One region of the Shewanella sp. BC20 genome, then DNA from elsewhere that is predicted to be linked to it. Evidence: predicted binding sites of a transcription regulator. Region 1 holds the regulator's gene; each other region holds the start of a gene.

What was found. The regulator LexA, encoded in region 1, represses DNA repair genes until DNA is damaged. The targets are predictions, from matches to a motif close to TACTGTATNNNNATACAGTA.
Region 2: a site for LexA is predicted at 7,531-7,550, ahead of dinG (ATP-dependent DNA helicase DinG). Genes of this name have one in related genera too.
Region 3: a site for LexA is predicted at 2,443-2,462, ahead of CBX96_RS16870 (DNA topoisomerase III). Genes of this name have one in related genera too.

What each region holds. Positions count from the first base shown of each region.
Region 1 covers NZ_NHRI01000009.1:86,396-96,618, forward strand. The annotation lists gene coxB (cytochrome c oxidase subunit II) at 1-1,035, opposite strand, end outside; gene CBX96_RS11065 (cell division inhibitor SulA) at 1,442-1,954, opposite strand; gene lexA (transcriptional repressor LexA) at 1,951-2,571, opposite strand; gene plsB (glycerol-3-phosphate 1-O-acyltransferase PlsB) at 2,733-5,156, shown strand; gene mtr (tryptophan permease) at 5,156-6,412, shown strand; gene CBX96_RS11085 (VOC family protein) at 6,545-7,321, shown strand; gene CBX96_RS11090 (methyl-accepting chemotaxis protein) at 7,434-9,395, opposite strand; gene CBX96_RS11095 (ribonuclease T2) at 9,622-10,223, opposite strand, start outside.
Region 2 covers NZ_NHRI01000002.1:59,150-69,372, forward strand. The annotation lists gene megL (methionine gamma-lyase) at 1-995, shown strand, start outside; gene CBX96_RS02730 (ComEA family DNA-binding protein) at 1,233-1,598, shown strand; RNA gene ffs (signal recognition particle sRNA small type) at 1,824-1,921, shown strand; gene CBX96_RS02740 (late competence development ComFB family protein) at 2,062-2,349, opposite strand; gene CBX96_RS02745 (histone deacetylase) at 2,383-3,285, opposite strand; gene CBX96_RS02750 (DUF2057 domain-containing protein) at 3,291-3,983, opposite strand; gene CBX96_RS02755 (primosomal replication protein) at 3,993-4,661, opposite strand; gene CBX96_RS02760 (TSUP family transporter) at 4,652-5,425, opposite strand; gene dinG (ATP-dependent DNA helicase DinG) at 5,435-7,507, opposite strand; gene CBX96_RS02770 (DNA polymerase II) at 7,648-10,080, shown strand.
Region 3 covers NZ_NHRI01000017.1:112,971-123,193, reverse strand. The annotation lists partial or broken gene CBX96_RS16885 (IS3 family transposase) at 1-42, opposite strand, end outside; gene CBX96_RS16880 (sodium:alanine symporter family protein) at 141-1,625, opposite strand; gene CBX96_RS16875 (hypothetical protein) at 1,989-2,276, opposite strand; gene CBX96_RS16870 (DNA topoisomerase III) at 2,475-4,586, shown strand; gene CBX96_RS16865 (porin) at 4,836-6,005, shown strand; gene CBX96_RS16860 (sigma-54-dependent Fis family transcriptional regulator) at 6,095-7,621, opposite strand; gene CBX96_RS16855 (flavocytochrome c) at 7,787-9,340, shown strand; gene hutH (histidine ammonia-lyase) at 9,376-10,223, shown strand, end outside.

The DNA.
Region 1 (10,223 bases):
GGCAATCTCTTGGGTCGTTAATTGTTTGCCAAAGGCTTGCATGGCCGTACCCGCTTTACCATTGAGCACGATTTCAAGATGGCCGCTCAGTGGTCCGGTCGCAATCGGGCTGCCTTTGAGGTGCGGGAATACTCCTTGTAGACCTTCACCGTTGGGTTGGTGACAGGCCGCGCAGTGACCGAGGTAAACTTGCTCACCCTGAGCCATCAGCTCTTCTTTAGTCAGTGTTTGCGATAACGCGGCTTGTGCGGCTTGCGCAGCGGCATTGGCGGCTTGTTTTTGTTCTTCAACCCATGCATCGAACTCGGCTTCGGGTAATGCCTGCACCACTATCGGCATAAAACCATGGTCTTTACCGCAAAGCTCGGCACATTGGCCACGGTAAATACCGGGTTTATCGATACGGGTCCACGCCTCGTTGATAAAACCTGGGTTAGCGTCTTTTTTTACCGCAAAGGCGGGCATCCACCATGAGTGGATGACATCCTCTGAGGTCATCAAGAAGCGGATTTTACGATTGATGGGTAATACTAGGGGTTTATCGACCTCGAGTAAGTAGTGCTCTCCCTTGGCTTCATTACCTTCGATTTGAGGTCTTGGAGTGGCGAGAATGCTGTAAAAATCAATATCTTGATCGAAGTAGCTATAATGCCATTTCCATTGAGAACCTGTGACTTTTACCGTGAGATCGGCATTGCTGGGATCTTCCATGGCAATCAGAGTTTTCGTGGCGGGAATCGCCATTAAGATCAGAATGACAAAAGGAATAATCGTCCACGCGATTTCGACTTTTGTGCTCTCATGGAAGTGAGACGCGACCGCGCCCTTGGATTTTCTGTGGTTGATCATGGCATAAATCATCACGCCAAAAACCACTAGGCCTATCGCGCAGCAGATATACAGAATCGTCATGTGTAAGTGATAAACCTTGCCACTGATTTCTGTTACGCCGGGGGTCATGTTGAACCGCATGTCCGCTGCGGCCAACGGTGGGGCGAATAGCACCACGAGTAAACAATACAACCATTGCTTCACAAGACTTCTCCTCTGCCAATTGCGAATAGCAACTACAAAGAAGAGCAACACAGTAAGTCTCAACTCTATGCAAACTCTTCAGTTCCCAAAAAAGCTTCTCTGACTTCAACGTGCGTTGGCGGCTTACTTTTGATTAAGTATTGTTACTGCTGGTATTAGCCACACTGGCACATACTGCTGAATAAACCCATTATTCTCGATTTTTGTGGGCAAGAGATATTCGATAAATCGTCGATATTTTTTGCCTAAACGGGCGATATATTATGCTCGCCTGAATCAAACATACTTGCTGTTTAAAAATTGATCAAGATCACTTCTTTTTCTAATTGTCTGAAAAATTGCCAAAAAAAAGCCCCACATTCACAGGTGAGGCGGCTTTCAAGGCTAAATACGCAGTGCAAAAATTTTAATGAACAGAGCTAAAAAAACTACCTTGGGCAAAGTGAGCTGGTTGCTTGAGTGTCGCGTCCGTAGGTGAGTGATTTACGAAACCTTCGAGCACGATTCCCATGGCGCGGGCGCTCTTGGCCACAATTTGCAAACGACGATTGTCACGGGCATCGAGTGAGTGGATCCAAGTAATTACTGCGCTGGAAGTGCCACTAGTTAAGGCTTTTTCCATGGCCCACAGGGTTTCCACTTCATCTTTCGCATGGACTAAGAGTACGCGATCCATACGCACGCCAGCGCTGGCCAGTAACTGCTTGTAGCCAATACTGGGTGGATTGATGAGCACGACCCAGCGGCCTTGTTGGCTCAGTTGTGCCAACTGTTTACTAAGTTGCATTAGCTCTTGGCGCCCTTGGCTCTCGGTAGGCATAGTGATGATAGGCGTATGCTGCCAGTCAGTATCGGTTTCGCGTACCGCATCGAGCCATAAACCGGGGTGACGCGGGGCATTACCTAGTAGTTTGTTCATAGCCAATCTCCATTGCGGATCACCCCTACGGCGAGCCCTTCAATTGTTAGACTTTGGAAACTTAAATCGACTTTAATCGGGGAGTAATCTTCATTTTCAGCATGTAGATAAACGAGATTCCCTTTCTTTTCAAAGCGTTTAACTGTTACATCATCGTCAACGCGAGCAACAACTACTTGGCCATTGCGCGCTTGCTGTATCTTATGAACGGCGAGCAGATCTCCCTCGAGGATACCGATGTTCTTCATACTGTCGCCTCTGACGCGCAGCAAGAAATCGGCGGCTGGGTGGAACATGCTGGGGTCGACTTGGTAATACTGTTCGACATGCTCTTGGGCGAGGATAGGTTCGCCCGCAGCCACTTGACCAATCAGTGGTAAGCCAGATTCGCTGTTATCTTCTTCCTCAACTGGGAGGCGGATCCCGCGGGAAGTGCCAGGCATGATCTCGATGCAGCCTTTTTTTGCCAATGCCTTAAGGTGTTCCTCGGCGGCATTTGCACTTTTAAAACCCAAACGGGTGGCGATTTCGGCCCGGGTGGGTGGCATGCCAGTCTCGGCAATATTACGTTTAATCAGCTCTAAAATTTCGGCTTGGCGTGGCGTCAACGGTCTCATGTTCTTTCCTGTTTTTCTATACAGTTACTGTTAGTATATACAGTATTATTCGTAGTGCAAGTATTAACCACTTTTTAACGCGATTGGAGAGTATTAGCGAATATTCCCTAGAATCTGGTATTCTATGGGGCTAATGAACGTACTTACATTGCATAAGAATAATGCCTAAACAAGACTCTCTTTGGTTGAAATCATTACGCTGGATCCAAAAACACTTAGTGCACACTATTGTTGTGCCGCAGGATCCCTTTGCCGATCTGAATCTGGACGCGTCCAGACCGCTTGCTTATGTAATGAAAACAGAATCCCTGAGTGATATTGCTGCGTTAAGCGAAATCACCACTAAGCTGGGTTTGCCAAGCCCCTACGAGCCGCTCGTGGTCAATGGCGTTGTCGCGCCCCGTGTAGTTTGCCTCGAAGGCCGTAAGCCTTTGTTTGGCGAGCGTGCCAGTAATGAGCCATTCCTCGAATGTTTTATGCGCCTGTTGGCCGTCCATAAGGAAAAGCCAGAGTTAGATATTCAGCTGGTGCCTGTGAGTCTGTATTGGGGCCGTACTCCGGGTAAAGAAGACGACACCATGAAGGCGGCTGTGCTTGAGCGCGAGAACCCAACTTGGTTACGTAAGTGCTTGATGATCCTATTTTTGGGCCGTCACAACTTTGTTCAGTTTTCGAATGCGGTATCGCTACGTTACATGGCCGACGAACACGGCACCGATATGGGGATTGCCCATAAACTGGCGCGGGTGGCTAGAGTACATTTCCGCCGCCAACGCAAAGTGATGACAGGGCCTGTGCTGCCGAATCGTCAGGCAATGTTCCACTCCCTGCTGAAATCCGAATCCTTACGCAAGGCGATTCAGGAAGAAGCGGCGAGTAAGAAGATTTCCGAAACCCAAGCCCGTGAAACAGCAATTGAATATCTTGATGAAATTGCTGCGAATTATTCCGACAGCCTAGTGCGTATTGCCGAGCGTTTCCTAACTTGGTTATGGAACAAGCTCTACAGCGGTATCAACATCAAAGGTGCTGAACAAATCCGTCAGCTTCACCATGATGGTCACGAGATTGTTTATGTACCTTGCCATCGCAGCCATATGGATTACCTGCTGTTATCCTACATTCTGTATTACCAAGGCATGGTGCCACCGCATATTGCGGCGGGGATTAACCTAAACTTCTGGCCTGCGGGGCCGCTATTCCGCCGTGGCGGCGCTTTCTTTATTCGCCGTAGTTTTAACGGCAATAAACTCTATACGGCAGTGTTCCGTGAATACCTCGATCAGCTGTTTGCTAAGGGATATTCGGTTGAGTATTTCTCTGAGGGAGGCCGTTCTCGCACCGGTCGTCTATTGGCGCCGAAAACGGGCATGATCGCCATGACGATCAACAGTGTGCTGCGTGGTATCGAACGCCCTGTCACCTTAGTGCCTGTGTATTTAGGCTACGATCACGTGATGGAAGTGGCGACTTACCACAAAGAGCTGAGCGGTAAGAAAAAACAGAAAGAATCTGTATGGCAAGTCTTTGGTGCTATTCGTAAATTAGGTAATTTTGGCCAAGGTTATGTCAACTTTGGTGAGCCGATTACACTGCAAAACTTCTTGAATGAAACCGCGCCTAACTGGCGCACTGAAGTGGCCGACGATCCCGAACAAAAACCGACTTGGTTAACCCCAGCGGTCAACGTGTTAGCGAATCGCGTGATGACCCGCATTAACGATGCTGCCGCCGCCAGTTCTATCACCTTGACTAGCTTAGTGCTGCTGGCGTCGGAGCAAAATGCCCTAGAGCGTTGTTTGCTCGAGCGTCAGTTAGATTTGTACCTGACGTTGCTTAAGCGTGTGCCTTACACTTCGTTTACGTCGGTGGCCGAAGGTGATGGCAAGCACTTAGTGCAACAAGGTTTAGAGCTGAATAAGTTCTCCATCAATGCCGATCCTCTGGGTGAGATAGTATCTATTGACGCGAATCAAGCGATTTCAATGACTTACTATCGTAACAATATCATCCACTTATTTATTATTCCGTCGTTGATTGCCAGCTGCTTAACCAACAATAAGCAGATTTCAAGAGCCCATATCCTAGGGATTGTGAGTGACTTCTATCCGCTATTGAAGGCGGAGTTATTCATGGGTATCAAGGACCTCCCAAGTTATGTGAATCAAGTGCTGGATCTGTTTATTGAGCAGGGTCTGGTGCAGGAAAGCGATACGCTGTCGGTGGTGACCGAGCACACCAGTCAAATGTTGTTGCTGGCCGGAAGCGTTAGCGAAACCTTGCAACGTTATGCGATTATCTTCAATCTGCTGGCCCACAGACCTAAGATGGAGCGTTCGGAGCTGGAGTCTGAAAGCCATCTGCTTGCCCAACGTTTAGGGGCGCTGCATGGAATTACCGCGCCAGAATTCTACGACAAGAAACTCTATAACACCTTGAGTGTTAAGCTTAAAGAGTTGGGTTATTTCTCCGAGAAGGAAGATAAATCCGACGTTGAGCGCATTCGCGATCAAGCCAATAGCTTGCTCAGAGCCTCAGTGAGACAAACCATAGTAGCGAGCGTGACCGCGGAGCATATCGTTTAATGGCTAACCATATGAATGCGGCGAAGAATAAGCCGGTGGGCAAGTCTTTGCTCGGTGGTGCCATGATTATTGCCGGCACCACAGTCGGGGCGGGGATGTTTTCTTTGCCCGTTGTGGGCGCTGGCATGTGGTTTGGCTACTCGGTACTGATGTTACTCGGTATTTGGTTCTGCATGTTGATGTCGGGATTGTTACTGCTCGAAACCAATCTGCATTTCGAACCGGGATCGAGTTTCGATACCCTGACCAAGGAAACTCTAGGTCAGTTTTGGCGGATCGTGAATGGGGTATCGATTGCCTTCGTGCTTTACATCTTAACCTACGCCTACATCAGTGGCGGCGGCTCGATTGTTAACCATAGCCTACAGGGTATGGGGATTGAGTTACCCCAGAGTGTTGCTGGATTAGTATTTGCGGTTGTGCTCGCCTGTATCGTGCTGATCAGCACCAAGGCGGTGGATCGTATTACGACCATAATGCTCGGCGGTATGATTATTACTTTCTTCCTCGCGATTGGTAATTTACTGATCGAGATTGATGTGACTAAGTTGCTCGAACCGGATGGCAATCAAAGCTTTATGCCTTATCTGTGGGCTGCTTTGCCCTTTGGCTTGGCAAGTTTTGGCTACCATGGCAACGTGCCGAGTCTGGTGAAGTACTATGGCAAAGATTCATCGACCATCATCAAAGCGATTTTCGTCGGCACTTTCATCGCGCTGATCATTTATGCTTGCTGGTTAGTCGCCACTATGGGCAACATTCCCCGCAGCCAATTTAGTGAGATTATTGCCCAGGGTGGCAATATGGGTGTGTTAGTCGGCGCCTTGTCGAAAGTGATGGAAAGTAACTGGTTAAACAGCATGTTAACCCTATTTGCTAACTTAGCTGTGGCGTCTTCTTTCCTTGGCGTGACCTTAGGCTTATTCGATTATTTGGCCGATTTATTTGGGTTCGACGATACGCGCTCGGGGCGGATGAAAACGGCTGTTGTCACCTTTGTGCCGCCGACCATATTAGCTTTGCTGTTCCCCGATGGCTTTTTGGTTGCCATTGGTTTCGCAGCCTTAGCGGCAACCGTTTGGGCCGTCATAGTGCCAGCACTGATGGCCTATAAATCGAGACAGCAGTTCCCTAACCATCAAGGTTTTAGAGTCTTCGGTGGCACGCCCTTAATTATCCTTGTGGTGTTATATGGCGTGGTGACAGGGGCTTGCCATCTACTCGCGATGGCGAATTTATTGCCGCAGTTCTCCTAAGTATTTCGCCTACGAATCAAGCCCTCAAATTGAGGGCTTTTTCTTTATATTCATCTTTTTATCGCCAAAACTGGACAGTTGCTCAAACTCCAGCTTAACTCGAACACATTATCTGTTTGATTGGAGTCTGCAATGAGGATTACTCAGTACGCGCAGGGGCAGGCCTGTTGGGTCGAACTGGCGAGCCATGACTGGCAGGGCGCACAGGGGTTTTACCATGCACTGTTTGGTTGGAATGCAGTGGAAATGGCGATTCCTAATGGTCATTTCTCGCTGTTCAATCTGGAGGGCGACGATTTAGGGGCCATGTATCAAATCCCTGAGTCGGAACCACAGATCCCTAGCCATTGGCGGATCTATTTTGCGGTTAATGATATTGAAGTAACGGTTGCCGCCATCCTGGCTGCGGGTGGGCAATTACATATGGGACCGCATGTGGTGGGGGATGCGGGCGTGATGGCGCAGGTGAGCGACCCCGAAGGCGCACGCTTTGCCCTGTGGCAAGCAAAAAATCACTCTGGCTCGCGTCGCCAAGGTGAAGAAAATACCCTGTGTTGGGTGGAGCTGGCCTGTCGCGAGCCTAGCGCCGAAGCCAGTTTTTACACTCAAGTGTTTCCTTGGACCGCGCTCACTAGTCATGTGCCCGGCATCGATTACACCGAGTGGCAAATCGACGGCCAGTCTATGGGGGGCATGATGAAAATGATGCCGGAATGGGGCGAGATCCCCGCCCATTGGATGCCTTATTTTGTGGTGGCGGATTGTGATGCCTTTGCCGCTAAGGCGCAGGGGCTGGGTGCGCAAATATGCGTGCCGCCAAGCGATATCCCCGATGTGGGACGTTTTTCGGTGATTGCCGACGCGCAAGGGGCAACCTTCGCGGTCATCAAGTTAAATGCGCTATCTTAAGCTGGCGAGGAGAGATTTCAGCATAAACGACAATAAAACCTAGGTTTATTGAGTCATACCTAGGTTTTATATGGTCTTATGTCGATGCGCTTATTCCTTTATCCGCTACTGGCTACACCTTAAACTCACTCACTAAACCATCCAGCTGTTGACCTATCCCCAGCAAGCCATTGGCAGAGCTGGCAGCCTGTTTAACCCCCGTCAGAGTACGGTTGGCGCTGTCATTCACGCTGTTGATCGACATATTAATTTCTTCCACCACGGTCGACTGCTGCTCGGCAGCGTGGGCCATTTGCGAGACCGAGTGGGTGATCGACATGACCATTTCGGTGATAGTCGAGAGGGCCGATTCCACTTGGGTTACTTGCTCGACCGTGCTGTTGGTGGCTTCTCGGCTTTGTCCCATCATGGTCGCCGCTGAGCCCGATCTATCCTGCAGTGTTTGGATGATTTGCTGGATTTGCTTGGTCGATTCTTGCGTTCTGCTGGCAAGTGAACGTACTTCATCGGCCACCACGGCAAAGCCTCGTCCTTGCTCGCCTGCCCGAGCCGCTTCGATGGCCGCGTTGAGCGCCAACAGATTGGTTTGCTCGGCAATGGCGCGGATCACATCCAGTACGGCACCAATCTTATCGCTGTCGTTACGTAACTGTTCTATGGTGGTGGCCGAGGCTTCGACTTTGCTCGCCAGTTCCCTCATCGAATGGGTGGCGCGGGTGACTGTCTCGCGGCCGAGGAGAGCTTGTGCTTTGGCATCTTCTGAGAGCTTATTGGCAGTATCGGCACTGGCGGCGACTTCAACGGCACTGGCGGCCATTTCGGTGATGGCCGAGGCGACGAGTTGGGTTTCATTCTGCTGCGAACTCATGTCTTGGGTTGCGCTGTGAGTCACATTGTTGAGCTGGGTTGATGCGCTAACCATTTGAACTGTCGTGTCTTTGACTTCGGCGACTAACTGCTGGATCCGCAGCACAAAGCGGTTAAAGTTTTTGGCAAGTTGGGTCAGTTCGTCATGGCCGTTTACGGGGAGGCGCTGGGTGAGATCGGCCTCGCCATCGGCGATTTCATTCAGTAGCGCCACTACTTCACGTATGGTGCGTAGCAGGCTTTGGGTCACTATCACGGTAATAAAGGCGGAAAGCAGAATCGCGATCAGCAGGATAATGTTGATAAAGATGATTTTTTGGCTGACTTCCTTGGCGGCGATATCGCCCGCTTCGGAGAGAGACTTCATGGTATTGTCTTGCAGCTCTGAGGTTATCTGCGCCATTTCGATGCCGATATTATCGAGCTGCACTATGGCTTGATTGCGGTTGTTAATCGCCTCAAAGACCCCGTTGGCCGCTTGTTCATACTCGCTAAGCAGTCCGGCGGCTTGCTTGACTTGTGATTGATAGCTCAAGTTATCGAGCGCGGCGGCAAGCTCATCCATAGTGGTATGAGTGTTGACGATTTCATCCCGAAAACGCTGCGCCTGATCGGCTTGGTTATCGAGGAGAAACTTGCTGACATAGAGGCGAGCCAAGAGCAGTTCACGCAGATTTTTACCGGCGAAGAAGGCGCCCTGAACATCGCCATCGGTAAAAGAAGACTGCATGATCTGGGAGATAATTTTCTCGATTTCGGGCCCTTTGACATCGAGTATGCCGGTGACTAGCTTGGCTCTTTGCTGCTGATTGCTCACGACTTGGCGATTAAAAATATCCACATATTCTTTTTCATGGGCAATGATCTGCTCAAGCATTTGAGTTCGTTCAGGATTATCTATATGGGCTTTGGCCTTTGCCAATATGTCGCGGGTTTTGCTGTCTTGGGCGCTAAATTCGGCTGCCGTCTCGCTGGAGCCGGTTTTGACATAGGTTTTTACCGTGAGGCGCAGGCGATAAATTTCCTGTAACAGGCTACTGGTGAGATCGCTTTCTGGGGCAAGATCTTCAGTAACGGCGCGCATCCGATTATCAATGTCGGTCAGGGCAAAGTAGCTTAATACCCCTAAAGTGATAAGCATGGCAACGAGAAAGACAGGAACGATTGCAAGCTTTTTAGTGAGCGTTAACTGATTGATAGAAAACATAGTTACCTCAGAGTGAACTTGTCTTCCATGGCTTGGATTAAAGCGCTAGCTCCTGTACTAGGCACGGCTTGTTTGAGTATAGGAGACATATCCTGAGGTAAAGGGACTGCTTAAATGAAGTTTCGTTAATATTGGGCGAGGGCGTTTGGGAGGGATAACCGTTTTTAGCCTCTTGGTTTATAAGCGGTTGCCAGTGGCGATATGCCCCGCCACTGGCTGTATGCGGTTAGTTTGGATTGTCGATAAACAGTGTGGCCGGGCAATTGGTTTTTTTCGCCTTCGGCGCCTTAGCGAGCAGACTCGGCAAAGAGTCGGAGTTGTTGATGACTTGAGGCAGGTTTATGCGGATTTCACTCAAGAGTCCTTTGGCACAGTCTAGGGTGACTTTAGTGTGCGCACCTTGGCCAAAGCTGGCATCAAAGCTCTGATTTAGCTCCTGTTGAGTCACTTTTTTACCGATTCTTTCATGGATAAATTGTTGCACCCATGCCGAGGCATTCACTTCCTGTGTCAGCTGAGTCGCCAGTAAGAAGTAGTCATTAGGGTCTTGGTTGCGACAGGTGCCATGTTTCCACCATTCATGGCGCTCTAAACAGCTGCCGTAGCGGGCACTTGGCATCACTTCCTCGAGATTTTTTTGGACGGAGGCATTGAGCGTCACCTCGGGATAATCACAAAAATCACTCGGTTGTTGTTTCACGCTGCTGCAAAAACCGTAACGGGTGCCACATTGCTGGCGATTCGGCCACAGGCCATGCAGACTAAAGTGTTGCCACTGAGGCGCATCACTGTTCTGGCTTAAGGCGCGGCACTCAGGTTTACGGCTGC
Region 2 (10,223 bases), on a different contig from region 1:
TTGCCGAGCTGGAACGTAAAATGGCGATTTTAGAAGGGGCAGAAGCGGCGGCAGCAACGGCTTCTGGCATGGGGGCCGTATCGGCGGCGCTGCTGGCTAACTTGCAGATGGGCGATCATTTAGTGGCTTCCAATGCGGTTTATGGCTGCACCTTTGCCCTTATGACCAGCCAATTTGCCCGCTTCGGTATCGAAGTCACCTTAGTCGATTTTACCGATTTAGCGGCCATTGAGCGGGCCATCAAACCCAACACTCGGGTGATTTTTTGCGAAACTCCGGTTAATCCTCATCTACAGGTGTTTGATCTTAAAGGTATCGCCGATATTGCGAAACGGCATCAGCTTGTCAGCATTGTCGATAATACTTTTATGACGCCGCTGCTGCAGCAACCCTTAGCATTCGGCATCGATTTAGTGGTACACAGTGCGACTAAGTATTTGAATGGGCATGGCGATGTGATTGCCGGCGTCGTGTGTGGCAGTGAAGAGCAGCTGCACAGAGTGAAATATGAAATCCTAAAAGATATCGGTGCCGTCATGTCTCCCCACGATGCTTGGCTGATTTTGCGCGGGCTGAAAACCTTAGATGTACGTTTGCAGCGCCATTGTGACAGTGCCCAGCGTGTTGCCGAGTTTTTGGAGCAACATCCTGCGGTGACTCGGGTGTATTATCCCGGGCTTAAATCCCATTCAGGGCATCGATTTATCGGGGGACAGATGGCGCGGGCTGGTGGCGTGATTGCCTTTGAGTTAGCCGCCTCTTTTGAACAAGCCATGGCTTTTGTGGGTTACCTTAAGCTGTTTTCAATCGCCGTAAGTTTGGGGGATGCGGAATCCCTTATTCAGCACCCTGCTTCCATGACCCATTCGCCCTACACGCCAGAGGCGCGCCAGGCCGCGGGGATAAGTGATAATTTACTGCGGATCTCAATCGGTTTAGAGGATTGTGACGATATCATCGAGGATTTAAACCAAGCCTTGGCCATGCTGGCATAAGGCTCTACGAGGTTTAGTAAAAGGATGTCCTTTGGCATCCTTTTTTTTATGGCACGACGCAATTTGCTATATCACCAGCTACATCACCAACAATACTATCTGCAAAGAACGGGTTATGTTAGCGATTCACAATATTTGTATTGAGCCGTTTGGAAATTCATAAAAGCTTCGTCTATGTTTGATTGACGGCCACGGAAGTAGGACGAAAGGCCGAATTTCAAGGAGAGAGGAAGCATTATGAAAGTAACACACCGTTTACCCGCAATGATGAGCGCCATTGTCTTTTCAGCCCTGTTTGCACTACCTGCGATGGCGGCCGATCCCGTTAAAGAAGCCAGTAAAGTACAAACTCAAGCTAAGACCGATGCTAAAAGTATGGCAATGGATGCTAAGCAAGCCATGCCTGATTCGGCTCAGGTGAATATCAATACCGCCTCGTCTGAGCAGTTACAAATGCTCAAGGGCATTGGGGCGGCCAAGGCGCAGGCCATCATAGACTATCGAATGCAGAATGGTAAATTTAAGGCCATTGATGAGTTGGCCAATGTCTCTGGCATTGGTGCTAAGCTGATTGAGCAAAATCGCCATATGATAAAGCTTTAGGAATAAGGCGTCTCCAGACTCTTGGTGCTGGAGCCCTTATAAGAAAAAGCCAGCATTAGCAGGCTTTTATCATTTTCACTTGGCTAGTTTGCCTATAGATTGTCCAGTTAAACCGGATATTTGCCAAACGGACGGATTAGCACTTGATCCCATAGGAGCCATGGGGGATAATCCGCGTCGTTCAGTGATCATCCACCAAGTGATACACTCGAAGTTATGGTGACCCTAGGGTCCCCCCGCAATGATAACTTGTGAACTCGGCCAGGCCCGGAAGGGAGCAACCGCAGCAAGCGACTCGTGTGCCGGGGTGTCGGCTCTAGGGGAACCTCCAAATCTCCCCATCCTATTCCAATCTTCTTTATCTTTAACTCAGCAACTAGCCAACTTAGCATTTAGCAACTCTACTGAATTTACTCGTAAAAGCTTGTTGCAAATCGATGTAGCTATGCCACTTTCGTATGACTTAGCTGTCGGCTTCTTCCTGCTGCATTCTTTTTTGTAGATTCTGTTTAAGAAAGGCGCGTGATTTCTCTAATGCGGCTTGGATTTCTCGTTTAAGCTCTTGCAACTCGTTGTAATCTTCGAAGAAATAGGTGTCGACTAGGTGACGAATATAGCGCACGGGCAGTTGATTGAGTGTCACACAGCAGAGATCGGCTAAATAATCCTCCGGTAATTCATCCATCAGGCCTTCATCGGATAACATTTCCATTAAGAGAACTTCGTAATAGTTACGGATTTCGAGTTGCATCGCTGTGCTCCATGATGATTTTTATTGAGTTTGCTACCACAAATGGTTGGCTGCAATAAAAAGTTGGCTATGTCTTTGGCTTAATTGTAGTTCGTCTCGGCTGTAGCCGCCGCCAATTACCGCTGCAACAGGAATATTTGCTGCTTTTGCCATAGATAACACGGTTAGATCACGTTGATACAATCCCTGCTTGCTGATCTTTAGGTGCCCTAAGTCATCATCTTGATGAATATCGACGCCGGCGTCATACAGGATTAAATCCGGCTGATGGAGTCGAATCAGCAGTTCGAGAGTCTGTTCGACGGTTTCCTGATAAGCGCTGTCATCTGCACCTTTCGTCAGTTCAATATCATAGTGTGACTGCTGTTTACGACTGGGAAAATTCTCTTTGCAGTGGATGGAGCAACTGATAATGCCTTGATGCTTGTGGCTGAGGGTGGCTGTGCCATCACCTTGATGCACGTCACAGTCAAAAATCAGCACCTTATGTAACTGCTGCTCGACCATCAGTTTACGGGCGGCGATAATCAAGTCGTTGAAAATACAGTAACCGCTGCCAAAGTCATAGTGTGCATGGTGATAACCGCCCGTTAAGTGAAGGGCGATACCCGTTTGCAAGGCTAAATGTGCGGTCAAACTCGTCCCCGATACCGAGTGCAAAGTGCGCTCGACTAAGGCTTCACTCCATGGAAAGCCGATGCGTCTTAAGGCCGTACTGGCTAAGCTGCCTTGGATAAATTGTTCGACATAATCTTGCTGATGCACCTGCATTACATCTTCTGCCGTCATCGGCGAGGGAGTATGGAATTGAGCCGGAACAGCCAGTTGATTATCGAGCAGATACTGATAAAGACGTGCGTATTTGGTCGTGGGAAAGCGGTGGTGGGAGGGTAACGCCAGCTTGGAGTAGCTGGCGTGATAAACCAATGGGATCATCTTGATTAGAGTTGTGAAATAGCCCAGCTCATAAACTCTTTACGTGTTTTCTCATCGGCTTGTAACCACCAGTATTGCAGCATCTGTTGTGGATTCGCGCCCGCTGCTTTAGAAGTATCAACCGGAGCGGTTAATGAGGTGGCGTTCACAGCTGCCTGCGCCGAAGTGGGGGCTGGCGTGGCAACCACCGCCGCTGTGCCTGCTGCGCCCGTTGCAGCGGCGGCAGTACCTGACACATCTACCGCTTGGTTACCGCTAAAGAGACGGGAGACAAAGCTCTCTTCTTCAATGTCGGTGTTTGTCACTTTGTAATTCACCTGACCTTTGTCAGAGCGGGTTAATACGACCTGAGGATTTTGAGCGAAGGTTTTAGGCTTTTTAACGACTTTGCCCTCAGCGGCTTGCAAATAATATTGATGATCGCCGTCCACTTCTAAGGTCACGATAAAAGGGGATGACTTAACGAAGGTTTGGCTGTCACTGAAATCGTCTTCAACCATTTCATGGTAACGGATGGCGATTTTGTGAGTGCCGGGCGCCAACTCTAAGCTGCTTTTATGGTTGAATACGCTGGACTCGACTTTTTTGCCATCGAGGGCAAGGTATTCGAAGGACATAGGGATATTCAGATCTGCGGCAAAGGCTGAGGCAGAGCCGAGTAGCACTAGCAGGCTGCTGATTGGCAAAAGTGATTTCATTGTTGCTCCTTAACGATTATGACTCTGATGCGGACGTTCGAATGCTTGAATGCGATCTTCGATATAACTGATGGCTTGCCTGCATTTACCCAAACGACGATGCATCAAAAGGATGTCATTTTGCAAACGGATTTTGTCAGCACTATGACAGTTTTCAAGTTTTGATTCCATTTCTGCAATTTTTTGTTCAAATTTCTTAGCCCAATTCAGATGCTTATTCAATTCGGCATAGATTTCGTGGCTATTTTGTAACACATTGCTGGCAATCCAAGCAAACCCACTGGCTTGGTGCGATTGGGTCTGTTGTTGGGCAAAACGCGCACGTTTACTGGCACGTTGTTGATTTTTAGACTTTATATCGATTGAGGTCGTCAGTAGCGCCCGTTTAACCGCGGTAAAACGGTCTTGAATACGTTCACAGCTTAAGGCGATGGTTTGCGGCGCAAGTTTTAGAGCGATTTGCTTCTCTAACTGACCGATACTATTACGAATTTGTTCAATGCAGGGCATCAGCTGGGCGCCATTTTGAATAAACAGCGATTGATTAAATCGCTCAATATCCTGCAGAAGTTTACGCTGGCTCGGCGCCAGATGACTGTCGTGTTGCAGTACCTCTTGCTCGAGTGTTGTGAGCTGATTTTTCAACGTGCTGATTAGCTGCGAAGTGTTCAAAACCATGCGCTCCATGCCAGATTAGCGGCAATTGACAGGACAATTAATATAAACAAAGGCCGAATAAAAGGCATACCAAATTTTATCGCACAGCGGGCGCCGATAAAGGAGCCGAGCATCATAGATAACCCCATCCACAGGCCGATTTGCCAATGGACTTGCCCTAGAAAGCCAAAGATCGCCAGCGCCGTTAAGTTACTGGTAAAAGTCATGGCTCTGGCAAGTGCGCAGCTATGCAACAGCGGTAATTTGTACAAAGCGCCTGAACTTACAGTCCAAAAAGCGCCAATGCCAGGGCCGGCAAAACCATCATAGCCACCCAGCAATAGCCCTTGTAGACTTTGTTTGAGTTTAGATTGAGCTTTTGTTGGTGCCTGACAATCGGTATCCGAGATGGCATTTGGGCTCAGCAAACTGTATATCGCGATGCCAATAATGAGCAGTGGTAAGGCTTTTTCAAGCCACAGGGCATTTAACAGGTACACCAATACACTGCCGAGCACCGCACCAATAAAGGTGGCGATAAACGCCATATACCAAAAACTAGGTTTGAGCAGATGTTGGCGATAATAGGTCCAAGCCGCCATGGAGGAGCCAAAACTGGCGGCAAATTTATTGGTACCTAAGGCGGTGTGGGGCGGGATCCCGAGGGTGAGCAGGGCAGGAATGGAGAGCAGGCCTCCACCACCGACTACGGCATCGATAAAACCTGCAATTAAGCCAATGACAGCCAACAGGGCCCAGTTACTGGGCTCGAGTAACAACTCCAAATCTTAATCCTACTCAATGACTCGTCTAAAGGGGGGCAGTGCGTCTAGCAAGGATTTGCCGTAACGTTTGGTCACTAATCGTCTATCAAGGATAGTGACTCGGCCATAATCCTGCTCTTTGCGCAGTAATCTACCACAACTTTGGATAAGCTTTCGCGATGCATCTGGAATGGTGAGTTGCAGAAACGGATTTCCGCCCTTTATTTTCACATACTCGGCATGGGCTTGCTCAACGGGCGATGTCGGCACCGCAAAGGGCAGCTTAGTGACGATGAGGTTGGTGAGGTAATCTCCGGGTAAGTCTAGACCTTCAGAAAAACTGCCCGTGCCAAACAAAATACTCGGCTCACCTTTGTCGCACTTGGCTTTGTGGGTCTCAAGCAATTGCTGGCGCGGGGCATTTCCTTGAATAAGGATTTCCTGCGTGAGTTTGCCCTCAATCAATTCAGCGACTTTCTCCATTTGCCAGTAAGATGCAAACAACACTAAGGTGGCCATTTCGCCTTCAATCAGCTCTAGAATCTGTTCGGCAAGCTCTGCGGTATAGGCATCGTCCGTCGGCTCGGTTTTCATCTTAGGTAAGTAGAGCGTGGCGTTATTCGGATAATCGAAAGGGGATTGCAGGGCGAGATAACGACTGCCGTCCTTTACCGACAATCCCACTTGATGGGCGAAATGGTCGAAGTTATTCAGCGCCCTCAGGGTTGCGCTGCACAGTACGACGCCAGCCGCCTTTTGCCACAGCATAGATTCGAGCATAAAACCGACTTCAATCGGCGAGGCGCTAAACAAGTAATCGACCTGTTTGCCCGTGAGTAATTCAATCCAGCGGGCGAGGGGCGCGCCTTTAGTCGAATCTTCCTTTGCCATCATTTTCCAGAGCTTTTGCAGGTTTTCGAGTCGCTGCAACATAAAGCCCATTTCGGCCTGTAGCGCTTCCGCTTGGTGCTTAGGAATGTCGCCATCTTTTATCGCCTCGGCCAACAATAACTGCATCTTGTTAAATTGCTTTAGGGCAAGATTGGAGGTGGCCGCGAGATTCTCGGCGGGGATTTTCAGTGCATCGGGCAATTTGCCGTGTTCGAACCGATAGCGGCTCTCAGGATTAGCAAACTGCTTGGTCTGGGTATCACAGAAGTGGGCGACTTGATTGAGCTGAGCGATTAAGTCTCCGATATGATCCTGCATCGCCTGCGCAGGGGCGATAATATTGTTGCTCTTTATCTGATTTTGTAACTTGGCGCTGGTCTTACCGACTTTTTCGAGCCAGTCGGCGGCGCCTCTAAGCGTTGCCTGAGCGCTAGAAAAGTCCCGGGCGACGATAGGTAAGTGGTGAGCTTCGTCAATGACGTAAAATACGTCTTCGGGATCGGGCAAAATCACCCCGCCGCCCAGCTCTAAGTCGGCAAACAGCAAACTGTGGTTGGCGATCAGTACATCCCAGGTATCCACATCCTCGCGGGCCTTGTGAAACGGGCAATTACGATGGTTGGCGAGTTGCCGATGACAACTGTGTTTATCGCAGGCGATTTGTTGCCAGAGATGGTCCGGTATCGGTGTCGATAACGTATCGATTTCACCGTTCCAACGGCCTTCATTAAAGTCGCTGAGCAGCTCCTGCAACATGGCAATTTGGCTGTTATCAGGCTTTGTTTGCCACATGGCCATTTGGGTACTGTTATCATCGCCGATTAACATTGCAAGCTTGGACAAACAGACATAACGCTGGCGCCCTTTTACCAGACCAAAGCGAAAGTTTAGCCCTGATTGTTCGAGAAAAAACGGTAAGTCTTTGTGCAGCAACTGCTCCTGAAGCGCCACGGTTGCCGTCGCGATACAGACCTTTTTCTTACTCGCAAGTGCAAGCGGAATCGTGCCCAAAATATAAGACAATGATTTACCAATCCCCGTACCCGCTTCGACCACAATGATGCGTCTATCTTTGTCATAGTCGCCAGCAAGAGTCTTAGAGATTTCTGCCACCATAAAATTTTGCTCGCGGCGTGGCCTAAAATTAGGCAAAGCGGCGGCAATATCTTTATAGATAGCGCGGATCTGGTTTTTTACGTTGTCAGGTAACATGCGGCACTACTTTATCGAATTAATGCTGTACATAATAACAGTGATTGCATAGCCTAAGAAACTTTTCTGCCATTTTATGGCAATTTTATTCTGTGTCCCGAGAATCAATAAGCAGCGAGAGCCCTAGAGTGAAACCGCAGTTGAATTCCCCCGAGAGTCTGCCGCCTGAAACGGCTGCGCCTGTGAGTGTACAGGGACGCGTCCTCACGCGCCATGCTATTACGCGCGGTGCAACGCTTGTGCTGCAGTATTATCTCGCCACCGCTTCAGGCCCTGTGCTGGTGGAGTTACCTGGCTCTGAGTACATTTGTTTTTGTCATCAAAGCGATATGGCGGCATTGCAGTTACAAACACCGGGGCAGGCGCTGCGCTTTGTACCGCTTGCACTTAAAAGCTTTAAAAGACAATCCGTGGCGGCGATTTATGCCCAGTCGAGCAGTGTGTATCGTCACTTACTGCGGATAGCGACGGATGCTGGCATTCCCTTATTTGAGGCGGATATTCGTCCCGAGCAGCGTTTTTTAATCGAGCGTTTTGTGGCGCTCGATGTGGCATTTTTAGGGCATTTTGTCAGCAACGCTGACATAGATGAACAATTGCCCATTTTTAGCGCTGTACGCGCGAAAGCCGTTGCGCCGCAGCCAGAAATAAAATTGCGTTCAATTTCCCTCGATTTTGAATGCAGTTTTGAAGGATTACTCTATTCCGTGGCCCTTTATGGACGCGATGCGCAATCTCAGCCCTATGAAAAAGTCATTATGGTGGGTGAGCCGCAGCCAGATGCTGCAATCTACATCGAATGGGTGAGCGATGAAGCGGCGCTTATCCATCGTCTCATCGCTTGGTTTACTGAGTTTGATCCCGACGTGATCATTGGTTGGTCTGTGGTGACCTTTGATTTGGCCTTGTTATATCGGCGTGCGTTACTGCACCGGATCCCGCTGCGTATCGGTCGAGGTGGCGCGCTCCTCGAGTGGAAGGTCGAGAATAAATTTCGGCCAGAAACCTTAAGTTTACCGGGGCGAGTGGTGCTCGATGGTATCGATTGGTTAAAGGCGGCCTTTTATCAATTCGAGCGCTTCTCCTTGGAGTTTGTCGCCCAAGCGCTACTAGGTGAAGGCAAAGCGATTCATGATGTAGAAAATCGAGCGCAAGAGATTGATGCGCTATTTGCCGAAAATAAACAAGGGCTTGCACATTATAATCTGACCGATAGTCGCTTAGTGTGGGATATCTTTGAACATACTCGATTGTGGGATTTTGCCCTCGCTCGCGCCGAGTTAACGGGGTTAGAACTGGGGCGCGTAGGTGCCTCGGTCGCCGCATTCAACCATTTGTATCTACCGCATTTACATAGGGCAGGCTTCGTCGCACCCGCAGAGCCAGCTAGCCAAGGGATAGAAAGCCCTGGTGGTTATGTAATGGATTCAGTCCCGGGTTTTTATCAACATATTTTAGTGTTTGACTTTAAAAGCCTTTACCCATCGATTATCCGGACTTTTTTAATTGATCCTAAGGGATTGATTGAAGGTTTGGATGACGAGGAGGGATCGGCATTAGATGAGCCTGAAACCGTTGCCGGTTTTTTGGGCGCGCGGTTTAACCGACATCAACCTATCCTGCCAAAACTTATCCAAAATCTCTCCGAACAACGCGAAAAAGCCAAGCGAGAGGCGAATGCGCCTTTATCGCAAGCGATTAAAATCATTATGAATTCGCTTTATGGGGTTTTGGGTTCCCAAGGCTGCGTGTTCCATGATGCGAAACTGGCAAGCTCCATCACCATGCGCGGTCATCAAATCATGAAGCAAACTCGCGCGTGGATTGAGGACATGGGCTACCAAGTCATTTATGGAGATACCGACTCCACCTTCGTTTATTTAGGCCCAGAGCCAGATCTCAGTGATATTAATGCCTTAGGTAAGCAGATTGCCGCGCGAATGAATCAGCAATGGCAAAATAAAATTGCGCAGGAGTTTCAGCTAGAAAGTTTTCTCGAACTACAGTTTGAGCGCCACTACGAGCAGTTTTTTATGCCGACCCTGCGGGGCTCGGAGGAGGGCAGTAAGAAGCGTTATGTCGGTGCTTGGCGCAATCGAAATGGCGCGCTGGAAATCACTTTTAAGGGGATGGAGCAGGTTCGCAGTGATTGGAGCCCCTTGGCGCGTAAGGTGCAGGCTGAACTCTATGAACGCATGTTTAACCAAAGGGATATTAGTGGCTATTTGACGGATGTGATTGCTGAGCTGCTGGCTGGTAAACGCGATGATGAGCTGGTATTTAGCAAACGCATGCGCCGTAATTTAGATGAATACACGGCCAAGTCGTCTCCCCATGTGAAAGTCGCGCGCCAACTTTGTGAATTAACAGGAAAGACATCCTTTGGCAAGCGAGGGGCACAGATTGATTATGTGATTACTGTAAACGGTCCTGAACCGGTTTCGCATAGATCGTCTACAATTGATTATCAATACTACATAGATAAGCAAATTGGCTCTATCGCAGAGCCTGTCTTTTCAATAATGAAATTAAATTACACGAACATTGCCTCTAAACAGTTGCTGTTAATATAGTGTTGCCGTTGTGTGTTTTGTGTTTTATTTGCGGGTCTTTGTAGTGTTTTAACCTGTTTTATAGAGGTTAAACACGCTGTTTTTGTGATGTTTCTCTACATAATCTTTAGGTTTCGCTTGGAGAGTGGAATGAAAATTTGCTA
Region 3 (10,223 bases), on a different contig from region 1:
TCGTTGTGTGCGCTTACGGCTTGAGTTAATTGATGTTGTCATAAAGAAATCCTCTTTATGTCAACGTATTTCAGGACGAGACATGAACAACAAAAAAGCCAGTGATGAATCACTGGCTTTTTTGTTAGGAGTTTCAATCCTTAAGATATTTTGGGAGTCTCATTGGATTGACTCTGCGCGAGCTCATCCTGCGCATTCTTGCGTTCAACCCAATAGTCTGCATGGGGAATACCGAGCTTTTCAGGATCGAATAACGGCTCAACCCCTTGTTTTTGTTGCGACTCATAATCCTTAAGGCAAGTAAAGGCGATACGTTGCAGCAGAATAATGGCGATGATGTTTAGCCACGCCATTAGGCCCACACCAATGTCACCCATGCCCCAGGCCAAATCGGCGGTTTTCACTGTGCCATAGACAGTTGACGCCATAAGCACCACTTTCAGTACCACAGTGAGCCAAGGACGATTCGCCTTGCGATTGATATAGGCGATGTTGGTTTCGGCAATATAGTAGTAGGCCACAATGGTGGTGAATGCGAAGAAGAACAACGCGACGGCAACGAACATATTACCAAAGCCTGGCATCATGCTTTCCATTGCGGTTTGCACATAACCTGGGCCTGCTGCGACGCCAGCAATCCCAGTATAAAGCGCGGCACCATCTGGGCCTTGCACATTATATAGGCCTGTGATCAGCAACATAAAACCGGTGGCTGAACAGACGAACAGGGTATCGACATATACTGAGAAGGCTTGCACTAAACCTTGTTTGGCTGGATGACTTACGGCTGCGGCAGAAGAGGCGTGCGGCCCAGTACCTTGGCCTGCTTCATTTGAGTAAATACCACGTTTTACCCCCCACATAATTGCAAGACCGAGAATCGCACCAAAGCCCGCATCGAGTCCGAAGGCGCTTTTTAGGATCAACATAATAATATCGGGCAGCTGACCAATGTTAAGGGCAATAATCACGCAGGCGACGATGATATAACCCAGTGCCATAAAGGGCACTACGGTACTGGCGAAGTGGGCAATACGTTTCACGCCACCAAAGATAATGAAACCTAACAGCATAGCGAGGATAGCGGCGGTGACGTTAGGGTCGATATCGAAGGCGGTTTTTAGGCTCGAACCAATCGAGTTGGCTTGCACGCCTGGCAGTAAAATCCCGCAGGCAAAAATGGTCGCAATGGCAAATGTCCAAGCGTACCACTTCATGCCTAAGCCTTTTTCAATGTAAAAGGCGGGGCCGCCGCGGTACTCACCGTTGATTTTTTCTTTGTAGACTTGGCCTAAGGTGGATTCGACGAATGCTGAGCTGGCGCCAAGAAACGCCACCATCCACATCCAAAATAATGCACCCGGGCCGCCGAAGGTAATAGCCGTAGCGACACCGGCAATGTTACCGGTTCCGACACGACCCGCTAAGGTCATGGCTAAGGCTTGGAAGGAAGACACACCAGCATCAGTGCTCTTGCCATCAAACATTAAACGGATCATTTCGGGTAAATGGCGTAACTGTAAGAAACGTGAGCGCAGGGAGAAAAAGAGTCCTACACCGAGGCAAAGATAAACGAGCGCGGGGCTCCAAACGATATTGTTGACCGCATTAACAATCTCATTCATATAATTCAACTCCAATATTCTGTTGTTTTTGCAGAGTTTTTAAGATATTTGCTTGTAAGTTTGGGTACTAAATGGCCAATTTGGCCTAAGGTTAAGACGTGTGCGCACGCCCAAGAGCTTCAACATAACGGCTTTTTGAGCCGCTTCATAGCTAAAGTTGTTAAATAATTGATAATTTAACGTTCTTTATTTGGTGGCGTTACTGATAGGGGATTTAGCGGTGCGTTAATTAGCTAGGTTTTGAGTTGCGTTTGACAGTCGGGATGTAGGAGAAAGATGAGACAAGGTGCGTGGAGTTAGAGCTCTTTATTTGACCTAAACGGATGTAAGTGTGGGTATCCATACAAGGCTTAAAACTGGGGCTTACATCACCAGCCATAACAGCATCCATAGTCCGAATAGCCATGCCAGACTGCGGCGGCTAACGCTATGTTTTAATAGCAAAGACAGGCTCACGGCCACGGGCAAATACAGGATAACTCCCCAAGAAAGGAAAGGCGCCTCAAGCCCAAGCCTTTTTAGCCCCATTTCACAAAGCAGACTTAATGCTAGCAATAACAGGCTGTGGAAGATCACCAATTGATTGAATCTTAAGGCGAGTGCTGGCTTAAAGGCTGGGATTGAAGGGCCTGGCAAGATCAGTGTATTCATTTGTTTTCTCGATTCCTCGTAACTGATGCAAGGGATTTTAGTTTTAGATGAGAACTATTCTCAACTAAATTTACACAGCTTTAGTGTTTCGTTACCGCAGAGCGAGTTAAATCGGCCCTCGAGGTAAAACGGCGGTTTGCACTCTTGTCCGCTTTGGGCTAAATTACACTGTAATTATATCCAGTGCTTAATGTAGATATGATCCTCTATATTGCCGAAAAACCAAGCCTTGGGCGTGCAATCGCCGATGTGCTGTCTAAACCCCACAAAAAAGGTGACGGGTTTATCGAAGACGCAAACGGTAACTGTGTGTCTTGGTGTGTCGGGCACTTGCTCGAACAGGCTGAGCCCGATGCCTATAATCCCGAGTTTAAATCGTGGAAGTTTGAGCATTTACCCATAGTGCCCGAGAAGTGGCAGCTTAAACCTAAGGCTGCGACCCGCAGCCAACTCACTGTGCTTAAAAAGCTGGTGAAACAGGCCGATACGCTAGTGAATGCGGGCGATCCCGACAGGGAAGGGCAGTTATTGGTTGATGAAGTGATCGCCTATTTGGGCGTGACGGGCGATAAATTACAGCAAACGCAGCGACTCCTTATCAGTGATTTAAACCCGCAGGCGGTAAAACGTGCCTTGTCGCAACTTCGCAGCAATCGTGAGTTTATTCCTTTGTCGACCTCGGCACTTGCCCGAAGCCGCGCCGATTGGCTCTATGGCATGAATATGACGCGGGCGTACACCATTCAAGGGAAAAAAGTCGGCTATCAGGGCGTCCTATCGGTCGGTCGAGTACAGACCCCGCTGCTTGGGCTTATTGTGCGCCGCGATGAAGAAATCGCGAATTTCCAATCTAAGCCTTTTTATGAGGTTTTGGCTCACTTAGTGACCGACAAAGATCAAGCTTTCACGGCTAAGTGGCAACCCAGTGAAGCCTGCTTGCCTTATATGGATGAGGAAGGGCGCGTGCTTGCTAAGGGCCTAGCGCAAAATGTAGTGCGCCGGATCACCAATAAACCCGCCAAAGTGACCCAGTTAAGCACTAAGGATAAGCAGCAGAATCCGCCTTTACCCTATAGTTTATCGGCGCTGCAAATCGATGCTGCCAAGCGCTTCGGTATGAGCGCGAAGGACGTGCTCGATACCTGCCAGAGCTTATACGAGCGCCATAAACTAATCACTTATCCACGCTCAGATAGTCGTTATTTGCCCACCGAGCAGCATGGGCTTGCAAGTGGGGTATTAGCGGCCATTACTGGCGGTGCGCCCGAGTTAGTCGCACACGCTGAGGCGCCCAATCCTCGGCTTAAATCTAAGGCGTGGGATGATAAAAAAGTCGATGCTCACCACGCCATTATTCCAACGGAAAAACAGCCCAATCTAGCTGGTTTGAGCCAGCGGGAAAGGCAGCTTTATCTGCATATTGCTCGCCAGTATCTGGCGCAGTTTTACTCCGCCTATTGCTACAGTGAAACCGCGGTCGAGGTGACGATCGAAGGTGGCCTTTTTAAAACCAAGGCAAAACAGGATAAGTCTCTCGGTTGGAAACAACTGTTTGCCAGAGAAGAGAGCGAACGAAAGGATGTATCATCCGCAGCGAGTTTTGCGCAAGGCGACAAGGACGCAGAGGAAGGGGAATATCTTGGTCAGTTACCGCCTCTTACCTTAGGGCAAGTTCTTCATTGTCGCCAAGGTGAATTGGTCGAGAAGCAAACTCAACCTCCCAAAGCCTTTACCGATGCGACCTTGCTGAGTGCTATGACGGGGATTAACCGTTATGTGACTGACCCAGAGATCCGCAAAATTTTAAAGGAAACCGATGGCTTAGGCACAGAAGCGACTCGTGCAGGCATTATTGAACTGCTGTTTAAACGGGGCTTTATTCAGCGTCAGGGCAAGTCGATTGTGGCCACTGAGGTGGGCAAGGGCTTAATTAATAGCTTACCCCTTAGCGCCACGACACCCGATATGACGGCGCTGTGGGAGGCAAGTCTAAACGGCATCTGTCATAAAGAAATGTCTTATCAAGGCTTTATGCAGCCTCTGCTGGGGACGCTAACTAACTTAATCGAAAATGCAGGCGCTCAATTACCGTCAGCCCTCAATGGCTTAAAAGGGCAGGGCTTTAAGCGTGCAACAACGAAAAAGCCCGGCTATCGAAAAGCTGGAGGTAAAGGCGCTGGATGGAAAAAATCCGGCACTAAAAACGCCACTGCGAGAAGTTCGGCCGCTAAAACTACCGCGGCTAAATCGACGGCCTCGACATCCGCTACGCCTAGACGTCGAGCGAGTAAAGTACCCGCCCAAGCTTGATGACACAAATGTAATCAAACTGTCGCTAATGCTCGCGATCTAGTAACGATATTTAATATATTCCGCGATATTTAATTGCCGCCAATCACGATATTTCGTGATTGGCGGATCTACTTCTAAAAAACACCCTGAAATTCAGATTTTCTGCGCCGTGGCATGCAAACTGCTGTGTGTTGGCTGGAGAATATAATAAGCCAATTAAATCATATGATTATATATGGTTTAGCTGAATTAAAAGGTGTAGATGATATGAAAAAGAAATTGCTTGCAGTGATGATCCCCGCGGTACTATTGACTGGTACCACTCAGGCGGTTGAGCTGTATAACGATCAAACCAATAGCGTCAATATGATGGGCTGGCTAGGCTTTGCGGCGTTAAATGATGGCCACGAAACTTCGGTAATTGATAACTTTTCCCGCGTAGGATTCCGTTTCGACCGCCAAGAGAAAAACGGCTGGCGCTCTTTTGCCCATACAGAATGGGGCATTAACATGGTCACCAGTGACGATGGCCTTATCTATACCGAAGGCCAAGGTGGTGGCCAGTTATCGGCTTCAAAAACCTCAGATTTCCTCTTTAACCGTTTAGGTTATGTCGGCATGTCGCACGACAAATGGGGCTCGCTCACCTTTGGTAAGCAGTGGGGGGCTTATTACGATGTTGCTTACACCACTGACGTGCTGAATGCCTTTACGGGTTGGTCTGTTGGTGCTTATACCTTCGGTGATGGCGGCCTCACCGGAGCGGGTCGTGCCGATGCGGCGCTACAATACCGCAATACCTTTGGTAATCTGCATATCGCGGTGCAATACGCTTCTAAGCAAAATAGTGATGTGGCGCTCTATGATAATTTAGGTAACGCCTTAAACGATGGTTCGGAGCTGAGCTTCGACCCTAGCTATGGCGCGAGTGCGACTTACTATTTCACCGATAAATTTAAGGTGTTAGCGGGCTTTAACCGTGGTGACTTCACTGGCAATCTTGCGGGCAAAGAAGTCGATAATACCAACCAAATCATCGGTATCGGTGCCCAATACGGCAGCTTCTATCAATATGCGCCGGGTCGTGATGCCGACGGCCTGTATGTGGGTTTTAACGCCCATAAGAGTGAGCAAAACGAGTTGGTGGGTGGGGAGCTTTATGACTCAACTGGCGCCGAATTTATTGTCGCTTACCACTATGATAACGGATTTGTACCTAGCCTATTGTTGACTTACCAAGATTTGGACACCGATGAAAACACCGCCATCCAAGGCAAATGGACGCGTCAATTTGCCGTGCTAGGCCTGCATTATCGCTATAGCCGCGACACCATCATGTATGCTGAAGCCAAAATCGATTTCAGCGATATGGACGATAAAGCCTACGAAGATCTGCAAGATAATAACTATGCCGTTGGTATTCGTTATTTCTTCTAAGTCTGACGAGAGCGTACGCTAAAAAGTGCATTCATCAAAGGCCACAGTATTGTGGCCTTTTTTATGACTATCCATTTCTTATCAATGCATTACACAATCCCTAACTTCTTCATTTTACTGCGCAGGGTATTGGCATTGATATCCAACAATTCGGCCGCGCCGCCCGGGCCATAGAGTTTACCGCCCGTGATCCTTAATGCATGGCTGATATACTTTTTGGTCATCACCTCCAGTGGCACCAGCTTATCGCTGGCATGACTTGGATCGATAATCACGGTTTGATTGGACGGGGTTTTAACGGCTTCGAGGCTTTTGGGCGCCAGAAAACTAAAATCCAGCGGACCCGCAGGGTGCTGAATGATAGCGCGCTCGAGCACATTAATGAGTTCGCGCACATTCCCTGGCCAATCATATTGGTTGAGAATATTCAGTTGTTCAGGGGCGATTCTTGGTAGCTGTGGCAAATTGAACTTGGCACTCAGCTGCTCGACAAAATGTTGCACTAACAGAGGAATATCCGTGCGTCTTTGTCTGAGTGATGGGATCTCGATGGGGAAAATTGCCAGTCGGTACCAGAGATCTTCGCGAAACACTTCTCTGTGTACCATGGCCTGAAGATTTCTGTGGGTTGCGGCCACAATACGAATATCGAGCTGCACCGCATCGTGGCCGCCAACGCGGGTGATACAGCTATTTTGCAGTACTCTAAGTAGCCTAACTTGGGCCGAAAGCGGTAATTCCCCAATTTCATCTAAGAAAATGGTACCGCCGTTGGCCTGCTCGAAGTAACCAATTTTGCGTGAATCGGCGCCAGTAAACGCACCTTTTTCATAACCAAAGAGCTCGGAGTCAATCAAAGTATCTGGAATAGCGCCACAGTTTACCTTGATAAAAGGCTTACCCGAGCGCTCCGACAGTTCGTGAATGGCGTTGGCGATGACTTCCTTGCCGCAGCCAGTTTCCCCAAGCATTAACACTGTGGTGTTGATTTTGGCGATGGATTGCACCTGCTGCATCACCTGTTTCAGGCCAGAATTAGCACCAACCACGCCATTTTGAACATCTAAGGTGCGGCGTAGACTGACGTTTTGTTTAGATAGCGCTTCATTCTCTTTGAGTAAGTTGCGATCCCTTAAATTCAGTGCCGTGATGAGCGCGAGGTTTTGCATATGTGGTGCAATCAAGTCAGCATGACGGGGCCTAAACACTCCAGTCTTTTTGGCATAAAAGCCGACTATCCCAAGGTGGGTATTCTCAATCGACATCCGCAGAATAATTACCGAACGAATATCCTTAATGACCTGAGGCGCGACTAAAGAGGTGACAGGATCATGCTCTATGTCATTAACAATTCGCACCTTTGGCCGCTCGGGATCCTCTAGCGATTGCGCCATCTTCAGAGGAATTTGGATGCGTTTATCCAAGGTGCAGCAATGGGTATCATCAACATGGGCGATAAACTGTATATCATTAAATTGTTTGCGAAAAATATTCACAAATAGCCCATCTATAGGCAATTCATCCCGAATAAACTCGAAGTAACTGTGTAAAGATTTTTCGAGTTGCAGACTGCTACAGAGTCTTAGCGTTGATTCGTAATAGAAGTGTTTTTCCATTGATATTTCAAGTTAATCACTAAGTATCGTGATTGTAGATCTTTATATTTCGTGATTTTGTGCCTGCAATCAAAGTTCCCCACATAAATACCTCTTTTTAGGTGCTTGGCACAGCATCTGCACTTTCATGCTGACAAGTTCCAATGATTATTGAAGGAAATCAGCATGAGTAAAACCCAAGGTATTAATTCGGGGCGCCGCCAGTTATTAAAGGGGGGCATGGTCATGGCCGCGGGACTCGGGGCGAGTATTGCACTGCCTACTACTGCCAGCTGTGACTCTGCGCCTATCAACTTCGATGAAATCGTAGATGTGCTCGTGGTCGGCAGCGGTTTTGCTGGCATGTCTGCGGCGTTGCAGGCCAGAGAAGCCGGCGTGAGTGTGATGGTTATCGATAAGATGCCCGTGTTTGGTGGTAACTCTACCATCAACGGCGGCGCCATGGCGGTAGCCGGTTCTGCGCTACAGAAACAGGCCGGGATTAAAGACTCGGTCGATGCCATGGTGGCTGACATGCTGCGGGCTGGGCGCGGCATGAACGATGTGGAAATGCTTAAACTGGTGTGTAACGGCACCGCAGAATCCTGCCAATGGTTGATTGATTACGGCGTGAACTGGAAGCCTTTTGTGCAACACTTTGGCGGCCACTCGGTACAACGAGTGTTGCAAACGGTTGAAAGTTCAGGCGCTGGCATTATTCGTCCCCTAATTAAAGCCGCCCGAGACAAGGGCGTCATCATGAAAAATCAGACCAAGCTCGAAGGCTTTGTACAAGATGAGGCCGGACGGGTGATCGGTGTCGAAGTTCGCGAAGGTTTTTATTTTCCTAATGAGCGCACGGGTAAAATACGTCGTATCGGCGCGCGCCGTGGCGTGATTATGGCGACCGGTGGTTTTGGTCGCGATATTGAATATCGCATGATGCAATTGCCTGAGTTAAATAGTGATTTAGATTCAACCAACCATGCAGGTGCCACCTCAGAGGCGCTCAAACAGATGATGCTCATTGGGGCTAATCCTATTCATTTAGACCAAATTCAGCTCGGCCCATGGGCATCCCCCGACGAGAAGGGCTTTGGCACGGCTTCCCAGTTCAACACTATCGCTACCTATCCCCACGGCATTGTTGTGGATGTGCGTACTGGCGAGCGTTTCTTCAATGAATTAGCCGACCGTAAAGCGCGTGCCGACGCCATCATGACCAGACGGGATGAGCAGGGGCAGCCTGTCTATCCCATTGGTTTTACTAATGCCGCCGGTGCCAGCAAGGCACAGACTTTAGATTGGGGCCTGAAATACAAGGTCATCAGCAAGGCCGAGACCTTAGACGAACTGGCCGCTATTTACGGCATGCCCGCCAAGGCATTAAAGGCGCAGGTCGCGCGTTGGAACGAAGCGGTGAAGACGGGTGTAGATAAAGAGTTCGACCGTCCCATGCAGGAGGCAATAGTGCTCGACAAAGGGCCTTGGTATGCGGTGCGCATGTGGCCGAAGGTGCATTACTGCATGGGTGGCGTGAAGGTGAATACCCAATCCGAAGTGCTGCATTTGGTCAGCAATAAAGCCATCCCCGGGCTATATGCCGCAGGCGAAGCCACGGGCGGTATCCATGGCGCCAGCCGCTTAGGGGCCTGTGCCGTGGCCGAAGGGGTGGTCACTGGGCGTAATGCCGGCCGCAACTGCGCCGCAGCGAACGCTGTGACGTTCAAGCAAGCTTAGATTTTATTAAATATAACAAAATGTTGGAGATGATAATGAATAAATCCATGTTGATGGCCTCACTCACCTTGAGTCTACTTTCAGGCAGCGCATTCGCGATGGAGCAAGTGGTGCTCGACGGTAAACATTTAACCCAAGATCAAGCCTGGGCGATTGCCGATGGCGCTAAAGTAAAGATTGCGCCGCAAGCCAAGACGCAACTCGTGAAAGCAAACGCGCTACTGATGGAAGCGGCGCGTCTGGGCAAACCTGTGTATGGCTTAACCGTGGGGGTTGGGCTAAATAAAGACCACAAGCTGTTCGATGCCAACGGCAAGCTGAGTGATGCGGTGCTCGACGCCTCTCGAAGCTTTAACCTCAGCACCCTGCGTGCCCACAGTGCTGGTGTCGGTGAAGCTGCGCCGATACAACTCACTCGTCTAGCCTTAGCCGTGCGGTTAAATACCATGTTAGCCGGACAAACCGGTGTGCAACCTGTGGTTGCCGAGCTTTATGAAGCCTATCTTAACCAAGGGCTGACCCCTGTGATCCCAGCTAAAGGCACAGTCGGTGAGGCGGATATTCTGCTGTCATCCCATGTCGGTTTGGCCATGATTGGTGAGTGGGAAGTGTTCTACAAAGGTCAACGTGTGAGCAGTAAAGAGGCGATGGCCGATGCGGGGATCACACCATTGGCGCCTATGGGGAAAGATGCGCTATCGATTCTGTCTAACAATGCCTTTGCCGTGGCGTATGCCATGCAAGGTTACCGTGAAGCGAAGCAATTGTTGTCTGTATCACCCACCGTCTTTGGCTTAAGCCTTGAGGGATTAAACGGTAACGTGGCGCCATTCTTGCCGCAAACCAACGACATCCGTCCGTTCCCTTACATTAAATCGGCCAC